One region of the Clostridium neonatale genome, then DNA from elsewhere that is predicted to be linked to it. Evidence: a T-box and tRNA genes for the amino acid it is inferred to sense, from the RefSeq annotation. Region 1 holds a T-box; the other holds one or more tRNA genes.

Region 1 (5,432 bases):
AGAAATTAAAGAAAATGTCAATAAATATTATGCTACTGCTGCAGGTATTTTTTATGAATCATCTCTCAATGTTAATAATATTAAATTCAAAGAATTTCAATCTAAATAAGAAAAAGTGTACTCAAACTTCAGTAGTTATTGAGTACACTTTTTCTTTCTATAATGAATTAACTATTTCTTTAAACACATTACCTCTTGCCATAAAATTAGGGAACATATCAAAAGAAGCACACGCAGGCGATAATGTTACTATATCTCCTGATCTAGCAATTTTTTTTGCCACATCAACGGCTTCATCTAGGGAAGAAACTGTCTCTATATCAACTTTTATTCCTTTTTCTTTCTCAAGTTTATCAAAAACCAATTTAATTTTATCTTTAGTTTTTCCTAAAAGTATCAATGTTTTTATATAAGGATATCCTTCATAAGCTAATGGTTCAAATGGTATGTTTTTATCATATCCACCTGCAATTAATATAACTTTTTCATTAAAAGCTTTAAGCCCAGCTAATGTTCTTGTAGGGCTAGATGCTATTGAATCATTATAATACTTAACGCCATCAATTTCTCTTACAAGCTCGCACCTATGTTCTACTCCCGCAAAAGTTTTAGCAATTTTTTTCATAGTCTCTATGCTTACATCATCTTTAGTTGCAATAAATGCTGCTAAATAATTTTCAACATTATGAACTCCCTTAATTATAATATCATCTCTATCACAAACTTCTTTCCCTTCAAGATAAAGAATATTATCTTTTAAATATGCACCATCTTTAATTACTCTTTTAGAACTAAATTCTCTTACTTTGCCTTTTGCTTCTTTTTCAAACGAATAAGTTATATCATTTTCTCTATTAACAACTAAAACATCATCATCATTTTGATATAAGAAAATATTCTTTTTCGAATCTATATATTCTTGCATATCTTTATGCATATCTAAGTGATTTGGTGCTAGGTTAGTACAAATAGCTACATTTATTTTTTCATGCATTGTCATAAGCTGAAAACTTGATAATTCCAAAACTACTTTGTCATCATCTTTTATATTTTCTATTTGTGCAAATAAAGGAGTTCCTATATTGCCTCCAACCCAAGTTTTATATCCCTCTTCTTCTAATAACTTAGACACTATAGTTGTAGTTGTAGTCTTTCCATCGCTACCAGTTATGGCATATATTTTTCCTTTAGTATATTTAACAAATTCCTCCATCTCAGATGTTACATATGCACCTTCGTTTTTAGCTCTCACCAAAGCTTCACTGTCTATTCTCATTGATGGCGTTTTAAATATCACATCAAATCCTGTTAAATTATCTAAATAGTGTTCTCCAAGCTCTAAAGTTACTCCTTTTTTACTAAACTCATCTGCTACGTTTCCAAGATCTTCTTTATTCTTTTTATCAAAAGCGGTTACTTTTGCCCCTAGATCTAATAAAAAGTTTATCAAAGGGATGTTGCTGACACCAATACCAACCACCCCTACATTTTTACCACATATAAAATCTTTAAACTCTTTGAAATCCCTTTTCATTTTTTGCCTCCAAAATTTATATTAATATATAACGTTAAATTTAATTATATCACTCTAATCATCAGCATACCATATTAATACATCTTTATAAATTATGAACTATAATTTATTTTGTAATCGCTATATTATAAATAAAAAGTTGTTTTAGAATACTATTTTCATTCTAAAACAACTTTTTAATCATTAAAATTCTAAACTTTTTTGAATATAATTTTCTAATTCGCTTATTTTTATTCTTTCTTGAGTCATAGTATCTCTATCTCTAATAGTAACTGATTCATCTTCTAATGTATCAAAATCAATTGTTACGCAGTATGGAGTACCTACTTCATCTTGTCTTCTATATCTCTTCCCTATACTTCCTGTTTCATCAAAGTCAACACTAAACTTCTTACTTAATTCAGTATATATATCTAACGCCCTATCAGAAAGCTTTTTAGATAAAGGCAATATAGCAGCTTTAAACGGTGCTAAAGCTGGATGTAAATGCATTACCGTTCTAACATCTCCACCTTCTAATTCTTCTTCATCATACGCTTCTACTAAAAATGCTAAAGCAACTCTATCGGCACCTAATGATGGCTCGATAACATATGGAATATATCTTTCATTTGTAACTTGATCCAAGTAAGTTAAATCTTGACCAGAATGTTCTTGATGCTTATTTAAATCATAATCAGTTCTATCAGCTATACCCCAAAGTTCTCCCCAGCCAAATGGGAATAAATATTCTATATCAGATGTTGCATTTGAATAGAATGATAACTCTTCTTCTCCGTGATCTCTCATTCTTAAGCTTTTAGGATTAATGTTTAAATTAAGTAGGAAATTCCAACAATAATCTTTCCAGTATTTATGCCACTCTAAATCTGTTCCTGGCTTACAGAAAAATTCCAATTCCATTTGTTCAAATTCTCTTATTCTAAAAATAAAATTACCAGGAGTGATTTCATTTCTAAAAGATTTACCTATCTGAGCTATACCAAATGGCACTTTTTTTCTTGAAGTTCTTTGAACAGCTTTAAAGTTAACAAAAATACCTTGTGCTGTTTCCGGTCTTAAGAATATTTCTGCTTTCGCATCCTCAGTAACTCCTTGGAAAGTCTTAAACATAAGATTAAACTTTCTTATATCTGTATAGTTCATCTTTCCACATTTAGGACACACTATATTATTCTTTTCAATATATTCTTTCAATTGTTCATTAGACCATCCATCAGCACTAGCTACTTCAGCTCCATTTTCCGTCATATGATCTTCAACTAATTTATCTGCTCTAAATCTAGCTTTACATTCTTTACAGTCCATCAATGGATCTGAAAATCCTCCAACGTGACCTGATGCAACCCAAACTTCTCTATTCATTAATATAGCAGAATCTAAGCCTACATTATAAGGACTCTCTTGAACAAATTTTTTCCACCAAGCTTTTTTTACATTATTTTTAAACTCTACTCCTAATGGACCGTAATCCCAAGAATTTGCCAATCCACCATATATATCAGATCCTGGAAATACGAATCCTCTGTTCTTACAAAGCGCTACGATTTTATCCATTGTCTTTTCTACTGCCATTATTATCCCTCCAAATATTTTATTATAAAATAAAAAAGCTCTAACCATAAAGGGACGAAATTATTATTCCGCGGTTCCACCCTTCTTGGCTAAAGCCCAACTTTCAAAACATTACACTCAAAAGCTCCATTCATTTTAAATTATTAATGATTTTCACCTACCATCATCTCTCTTTAAATGAATTTAAAATTACTCTTCTTTCTCAACATGTATATTAAATTTTATAAATTAATTTTATCAAAATACCCATATATGTCAAGTTCAATTATCATTATATAATACATTCAATAATAGAGTAAAAAAATATAAAAAAAATGGCTCCGCGAAGAGGACTCGAACCTCCAACCTATCGGTTAACAGCCGAGTGCTCCACCATTGAGCTATCGCGGAACGTCATTACTTTTATTATTATAACAGATTTTTTAGATTATGCAACCCTTTTTTATTTAAATTTTTTATATAGCAAATTAAATTCAATATATCTTATTTATAAAATTAATAGTTAATGTTTGAACTATAAAAATAAGAAGCTATTATATAAAATAACTTCTTCACTCTTTCTTATGAAAACTTCTTTAATAAAAAAATGGCTCCGCGAAGAGGACTCGAACCTCCAACCTATCGGTTAACAGCCGAGTGCTCCACCATTGAGCTATCGCGGAACGTCATTACCTTTATTATTATAACAGGTTTTCTTAATTATGCAACCCTTTTATACTAAAATTAAATATTTAAAGTCTTTTTCTTTTAAATCATATATACCTTTCAAGTAACCTTATTATATATGATAAATTGCAGTATTAAGCTGACACTAATTAACTACAAAAAACAAGCAGCATGAACAAGTTCATGTTAAATTAATATTTGACTAGAAGATCACTTTAAAGAACGCGACTTATGATCTATAAACATATTACTATAAACTGATTACTACAGTTCATCGCAAAAAACAAATTAAAATGAAAATGATCTTATTATAGATTTTTTTCATAATAAATTTGATTTTCTTAATATAACGCGATCATATATTTATATATTAAATATATTGTAAATAATAAGCCAAGGAAATATCTTGGATTCACAGCCATACTAGAAGTATTTAACATAGAGTAAAATCAGTGCCACACTTAACTTGTTAATTCATCCCATTATAAAAAGAAGTTATCATAAAATATCCTCAAAAAATATCTTATGATAACTTCTTTATTTTTAAATAAAAAAATGGCTCCGCGAAGAGGACTCGAACCTCCAACCTATCGGTTAACAGCCGAGTGCTCCACCATTGAGCTATCGCGGAACGTCATTACTTTTATTATTATAACAGGTTTTCTTAATTATGCAACCCTTTTTATAATATTTTTCACAATTTATTTTATCAAAATATTATATTTCATCTTAAACAAATAAAAACCAGGCACAAATACATACTTTATGCCTAGCTTTCTATATAATCTATTACTTTTGTGGCTTCATTGTAGGGAATAAAATAACATCTCTAATTGATGCTGAATCTGTAAGGAACATTATTAATCTGTCTATTCCAATTCCTAATCCTCCAGTTGGTGGCATACCAGTTTCTAAGGCGCTCATGAATTGTTCATCTAACATGTACGCTTCATCATCACCAAGTTCTCTTTCTTTAGCTTGTTGTTCAAATCTTTCTCTTTGAACAATTGGATCATTCAATTCTGAATAAGCATTACAAAGCTCTCTACCAAATACAAAACCTTCAAATCTTTCTGTGAATGCTGGATTGCCTCTTTTTTTCTTAGTTAAAGGTGATATTTCTACTGGATAATCCATAACAAATGTAGGTTGAATCATATTAGCTTCACCAAACTCTTCATATAAAGCATTTAATACTTCACCCTTTGTTACCTTATCTAAAGGCTTAGAGAATTCTAGATTTTTTTCTTTAGCTATAGATTGTGCTTCTTCATCTGATTTTATTTCATTGAAATCCACACCCGCATGTTCTTTAACTACGTCTACCATTGTCACTCTTCTCCAAGGCGGCATGAAGTCTATTTCAGTACCTTGATAATTAACTTTAGTAGTACCATTTACTTTTTCACATATATACGCAACCATATTCTCAGTAATTTCCATCATATCATTATAATCTGCATATGCTTCATATAACTCTATAGCAGTGAATTCCGGATTATGTCTGACCGACATTCCTTCATTTCTAAAGTTTCTTCCAATTTCATACACTTTTTCAAATCCAGCCACTATTAATCTCTTAAGGTATAGCTCTGTAGCAATTCTTAAATACATATCAATATCTAAAGTATTATGATGAGTTATAAATGGTTTAGCA
Region 2 (5,432 bases), 320 kb from region 1:
TCTTTTTTACATTCATAATCAAATTTCTTATCAATGTATAATCTACTTACTACATCTTCTAATTGACACATAGTAAATCTAACTGCATTATTTTCATTTAAATCTACGACTCCAACTCCATACAAGGTTCTCTTTAAGTCTGAGCTTGCTTTTCTGAAATCTTCTGTTAATGAATTATCAGTTCTTAACAATATACTTGTTCTAAAGTATATTTTCATATTATCTAGACTTTCTTCTTTAACCAGATTGTTTACTGATTTTAAATTTTTAGGATTCTCCACTATAATTTTCTTTGCTTTATTTACTTTATATTCTTTAAGTAATTTATTAAATTCCAGATTAGGATACTCCTCATTTAATTGCTTTAATGTATATACATTATAACTTTTTTCAATTCTATCTTCTTCTAAGGCTTCTTCTTCCTTAGTAGGAATTTCATTAGCTATCTTTTTTTCAATTTCATAAAATATTTTTGCATTATTAAATGCAGTCATTTTATCTAATCCAGATAAAACATTTAACTTAGTTATATAATCTATATAGCTATATTTAATATCATCGCTTTTATAATAATGCGAATTTCCTAGACCTATTTTACTATTTCCTATATATAGTATATTTTTATTACTATCTTTACAGTCTGTTCCAACGCCTAAATTAACTAGAAATTGAAAGTATGAAAAATCTTTATCTCTAATGATTTTTCTTAAATCATTTTCCGTTTTTATATTATCGATTCTATTAATATATTTTTCTATAGGTTTTATTCCCAAATCATTTCTCATATTCATATTAAAATAGTTATCATATAATGTTATTATTCTTATCTCATCACTATTTGGATCATACTTATCTATATTTTCTTTTATATCTCTAATAATTTCTTTTACATCACATGTAACTTTGTTTGAGACCTCCTGAAATGTACCGTAGCTGACACACCCATCTCCAAGTTTATTCTTAGAAATCCATTCTTTATTTATAGCTTCATAAAAATCATCTTCTAATCTAACTTCATTTGATTTATTTTGTTCATCTGCGTATGCTACAGTGTTTCTATATAATTTAAAGTTTGGTGCAAATAAAACATTAGGAGAAAGAATTAATAATAAAACCATAACTATAAATCTAAATTTTTTAAACATACTAACTTCCTCCTCAGTTTCTTAATAAAATAATCTATAACTATTATTCAATTTTTACTCTAATAAAATACATAAATTCTGCTAGTTTATTTTAGTAAAATATGCTATATAGATATTTTACTAATCCGATTTTCTATTAAATTCAAAAATAAGCATATAATATATTTGAATATAAAAAAAGAACAGTTCAAGAAAGAACTGTTCTTTGGAGCGGGTAGTGGGAATCGAACCCACCTTGCCAGCTTGGAAGGCTGGAGTATTACCGATATACGATACCCGCATATTTATTGTATGTAATTTTTAATGGAGCGCGAGACGGGACTCGAACCCGCAACTTCCACCTTGGCAAGGTGGCACTCTACCATTGAGTCACTCACGCATTATTTGGTGGCTCACCCGGGAATCGAACCCGGGACACCATGATTAAAAGTCATGTGCTCTACCGACTGAGCTAGTGAACCAAATTTTGTTCGTTTACTGCTCTCAATTACTTCGTCAACTGCATAATTTATTCATTCGCGTATAAACATACTGCTCATTTCATAAATCATTTGTTTCCTCGCACTTGAAATCATTAAACTTTACAAGTGTTGTTTATTTATTAAAATAATGGCTGGGATGGCAGGATTCGAACCTACGCATAATGGAGTCAAAGTCCATTGCCTTACCGCTTGGCGACATCCCAATTTTATGGGGTGAACGATGGGACTCGAACCCACGACAACCAGTGCCACAAACTGGCGCTCTACCAACTGAACTACGTTCACCATCAATGGTGCGTTTTAAGGGATTCGAACCCCTGACCCACGCCTTAGAAGGGCGTTGCTCTATCCAGCTGAGCTAAAAACGCATATTTAATATTTTTTTTATTTGTAAGATTTGTTCCTCACAACGAATGTTATTGTATCTTATTTATTCTTTTTTGTCAAAGCTTTTTTCATATTTTTTTATTTTTTTATTTTATATGCACTTTTACTCCCACTTAAATATGCTATTTCTATTTAAATTAATAAATTGATTTAATTTTTTCTAAAACTTCATATTTTAAAAGTTATGAAACTTTAGTTCGATGATTTGTTTTATAATAAAATAAGACTCCAGATATTATTACAAATAATACAATCTTAAGTCTTATAGATTAATCCTTTTTTATTTAAATTTGTTCATCTTTGATGATTGCAGAACAATTGGTTTTGGTGCTCTTGATATGGTATCACTTCCTTAAACTAGTTAAAAAATACTACTAATTATTTATCAAACGTACAATATTGATTTGTCATCTTATATGATACACATTTAAAATCTACAGTTTCTAAAAATATAAAATTATTATGATATTTTTCTTACACTTTTGTATTGGGATTCTTATATTGTCCATGCTTTTTCGTATTTTTTCCATACTGAATTGCAAACTTAGGACAGCGATGCAGACAGCCAAGGCACATTACGCATTTATCCTTCACCCAAACCGGTTTTCCATCTTTAATTTCAATAGCATTGACAGGACATTTTTTTTCGCACAATCTACATCCAATACAGCTATCTTCTACAGTGAAATTTTTAGTTTTTCTCATATTGTCATAGTATGGCTTATAGAAAGGTGCTGTAAATCTTGGAATCTTATTTTTCATAAAATCACCAGAAGATTTATTTTGTATATTTGCAATTATTTCATCTATCTGTGGCTCAGCCTTTCTATTTATTTCTGATACTTTTTCTTTATTAGATAAATTAAATATAGGAGTCCATGTATCTGGCATTTTCACACTAAAATAAGCATCAAATTCTCTTCCTATACTTTTAAATAGATTTTTATTAGCAAAGTAACCATTATTGCCTGGTGTTGTTCCATAAGTTGCTATATAGTACATATAGCATTTCTTATTTTCTGTAAGAGAAACATTCTTTAAAAAATCAATAATTACAGAAGGACACCCCCAAGCATATGTTGGCGAAACAATCCCCACAGTTTCATTTGCCTTTATTGATAAATAATATTTATCATCCTTTATCACATCTAAGATAGACACACACTCCTCATTTGTTACTTTTGCAATTCTCTCTGCGACATATTTAGAATTTCCTGTTGCGGAAAAATATAAAATCATAACAACTTTCCTTTCTTTTCTAATGATACTAATAGGTAGTCAATACTTATTTGCGCTTCTTCTTTGGAAATTAAATCTTTCCTTAAAAAACAAAATTCTAAAATCATTTGCAAGGTATTGCTATAATGCATAACTATCAATTCAAATGGAACGCTCTGGTTATTAATATTCTCACAAGAAGATACTATTTCTTTTATTTTTAAAAGCATAAAGCGTTTTAAAGATTCTGCCATTGCTCCATCTATTTCATTATTAGACATGATACGATCTACAGTATCTTTTTTCTTTTCAAAAAAGGTATATAATCTCTCAAATAATACTTGTGTACGCTCCTCTGGTGTAATACTCTTATAATCCTGAATTTTAATTTCCTTGCTCATATTCTCCCAGCAGTAATCAAGCAAATCATATATATCTTGAAAGTAGTTATAAAATGTGGCTCTTGGATAATTACATGCATTACATAATTCATTTACAGTAATATCTTCAAATTTTTTCTTCTCTACTAGAGAAAATAATGTCTCCGAAAAATCCTTCAATGTTCTCTCTGCAAAACGATTTGTCTTCTTAGTTAAATCATATTTCATAACTGCTATATCTTAACCTTTCTAAAAAAATTTCTTTGTTATCTTTACCATAAATGCAGAAGGTATTATCTTGCTACATATTCTATAAAATTTATAAAAACCTCCTGGTGTATAAACAGCCTTTCCCTTCTCCGCTTTTTCCAATGCTCTTTCTGTAACTACCTTCATATCCAAAAATGGAAGCATATTTATTTGGGGGCTATGTTTTATACTCCCCCTTGGATTCATTTCAGTATCCATATTGCCTGGACATAGAGTCAATATATTAATACCTTCTTTTTGCAGTTCTTCTCTTAGAGCCTTTCCAAGATAATAAGTATATTCTTTACTTGCACTATATACGGCCTGATTTGGTATTGGCGAAAAACAAGAAATTGAACCAGTAATAATTCCAAAGCTTCCTTTTTTCATATAAGGTAGACAAAGTCTGTTTATTGCTGTTATTCCTTTTATATTAACATTGATAATTGAAATAATATCTGACATATCCATATCCTTGAAATATCCTATTCTTTCATACCCTGCGTTATTAATCAATATCTGTATCTCTGGCTTTTCTTTTTGTAAAATCTGCTCCAATTCAGTATAGGATTTATCTTTTCCTAAATCTATTGACACTGGTCTTATATTTACATCCTTATATTTATCTGCAATTTGTACTAATATTTCTTTTCGTCTTGCAATAACCCATATTTCCTGTAAATCTTTATATTTATTGATAAGTGTTTTAATAAATTCTAGCCCTAAGCCTGAAGATGCTCCTGTAACTATTGCAATTCTCATATGTTTTCTCCATTTCTATTGTAAATTATTATACATATGTCTAACTTAATTTCATTATAAGAATCTAAATAAATAAAAGCAATTTACAATATTTTTCTACAGCCTATATTTAGACACTATCTTTAAATTGTCTAAATAAGATATTTATAAATTCTATATATAAAAACTCCATTTCAGCATTTTATATAATTTCTTTCACGCCTTATGTTCTATGATATCCTCCCCTAAAAAAATACATCTTCCCCCACCTATACTACATATAGTTAAATACAAAAAATCTAAACCATAAATCAATGTAATTTTTCTTGATAAATGATTTAGATATAATATTTAATTTGTTAATTTTTAGATAGCTCTATAGTTACTTGTTCCTGCTACTATTGGATTCTTTTAAACTAAGTTCTTTATACCTTAACAAAGTCTATTGGCTGTAGTATAAAAAAATACCGAGACTCTACTTTTTGTAAAGCCTCGGTATTTCTACGTTTTGGTACACCTAACAAGATTCGAACTTGCGACGCTTGGATTCGAAGTCCAACGCTCTATCCAACTGAGCTATAGGTGCATATCTTAATATTTTCTTCTGTTTTTATATAAAAATAAAAACAACTGATTTCAGTTGTTTTTTGGAGCGGGTAGTGGGAATCGAACCCACCTTGCCAGCTTGGAAGGCTGGAGTATTACCGATATACGATACCCGCATATTATTGTACATAATTTTTAATTAGTGGAGCGCGAGACGGGACTCGAACCCGCAACTTCCACCTTGGCAAGGTGGCACTCTACCATTGAGTCACTCACGCAACTTG

Evidence for each region. A T-box is a leader RNA that pairs with one kind of tRNA and senses whether it is charged. The one in region 1 lies ahead of CNEONATNEC86_RS00775 (glycine--tRNA ligase), so its partner is inferred to be a tRNA-Gly.
Region 2: it has a tRNA-Gly gene. The T-box ahead of CNEONATNEC86_RS00775 (glycine--tRNA ligase) is inferred to sense a tRNA for this amino acid. The anticodon was not compared.

The regions. Positions count from the first base shown of each region.
Region 1 is NZ_UICR01000001.1:161,307-166,738, reverse strand. It holds gene CNEONATNEC86_RS00785 (DUF5050 domain-containing protein) at 1-109, shown strand, start outside; gene murD (UDP-N-acetylmuramoyl-L-alanine--D-glutamate ligase) at 158-1,534, opposite strand; gene CNEONATNEC86_RS00775 (glycine--tRNA ligase) at 1,718-3,109, opposite strand; T-box leader at 3,157-3,324, opposite strand; tRNA gene CNEONATNEC86_RS00770 (tRNA-Asn) at 3,425-3,499, opposite strand; tRNA gene CNEONATNEC86_RS00765 (tRNA-Asn) at 3,697-3,771, opposite strand; tRNA gene CNEONATNEC86_RS00760 (tRNA-Asn) at 4,332-4,406, opposite strand; gene lysS (lysine--tRNA ligase) at 4,565-5,432, opposite strand, start outside.
Region 2 is NZ_UICR01000001.1:479,567-484,998, reverse strand. It holds gene CNEONATNEC86_RS02360 (M13-type metalloendopeptidase) at 1-1,145, opposite strand, end outside; tRNA gene CNEONATNEC86_RS02355 (tRNA-Gly) at 1,352-1,425, opposite strand; tRNA gene CNEONATNEC86_RS02350 (tRNA-Gly) at 1,450-1,524, opposite strand; tRNA gene CNEONATNEC86_RS02345 (tRNA-Lys) at 1,531-1,606, opposite strand; tRNA gene CNEONATNEC86_RS02340 (tRNA-Gln) at 1,756-1,830, opposite strand; tRNA gene CNEONATNEC86_RS02335 (tRNA-His) at 1,837-1,912, opposite strand; tRNA gene CNEONATNEC86_RS02330 (tRNA-Arg) at 1,919-1,995, opposite strand; gene CNEONATNEC86_RS02325 (EFR1 family ferrodoxin) at 2,489-3,253, opposite strand; gene CNEONATNEC86_RS02320 (TetR/AcrR family transcriptional regulator) at 3,250-3,840, opposite strand; gene CNEONATNEC86_RS02315 (SDR family NAD(P)-dependent oxidoreductase) at 3,862-4,623, opposite strand; tRNA gene CNEONATNEC86_RS02310 (tRNA-Arg) at 5,112-5,188, opposite strand; tRNA gene CNEONATNEC86_RS02305 (tRNA-Gly) at 5,251-5,324, opposite strand; tRNA gene CNEONATNEC86_RS02300 (tRNA-Gly) at 5,352-5,426, opposite strand; tRNA gene CNEONATNEC86_RS02295 (tRNA-Leu) at 5,431-5,432, opposite strand, start outside.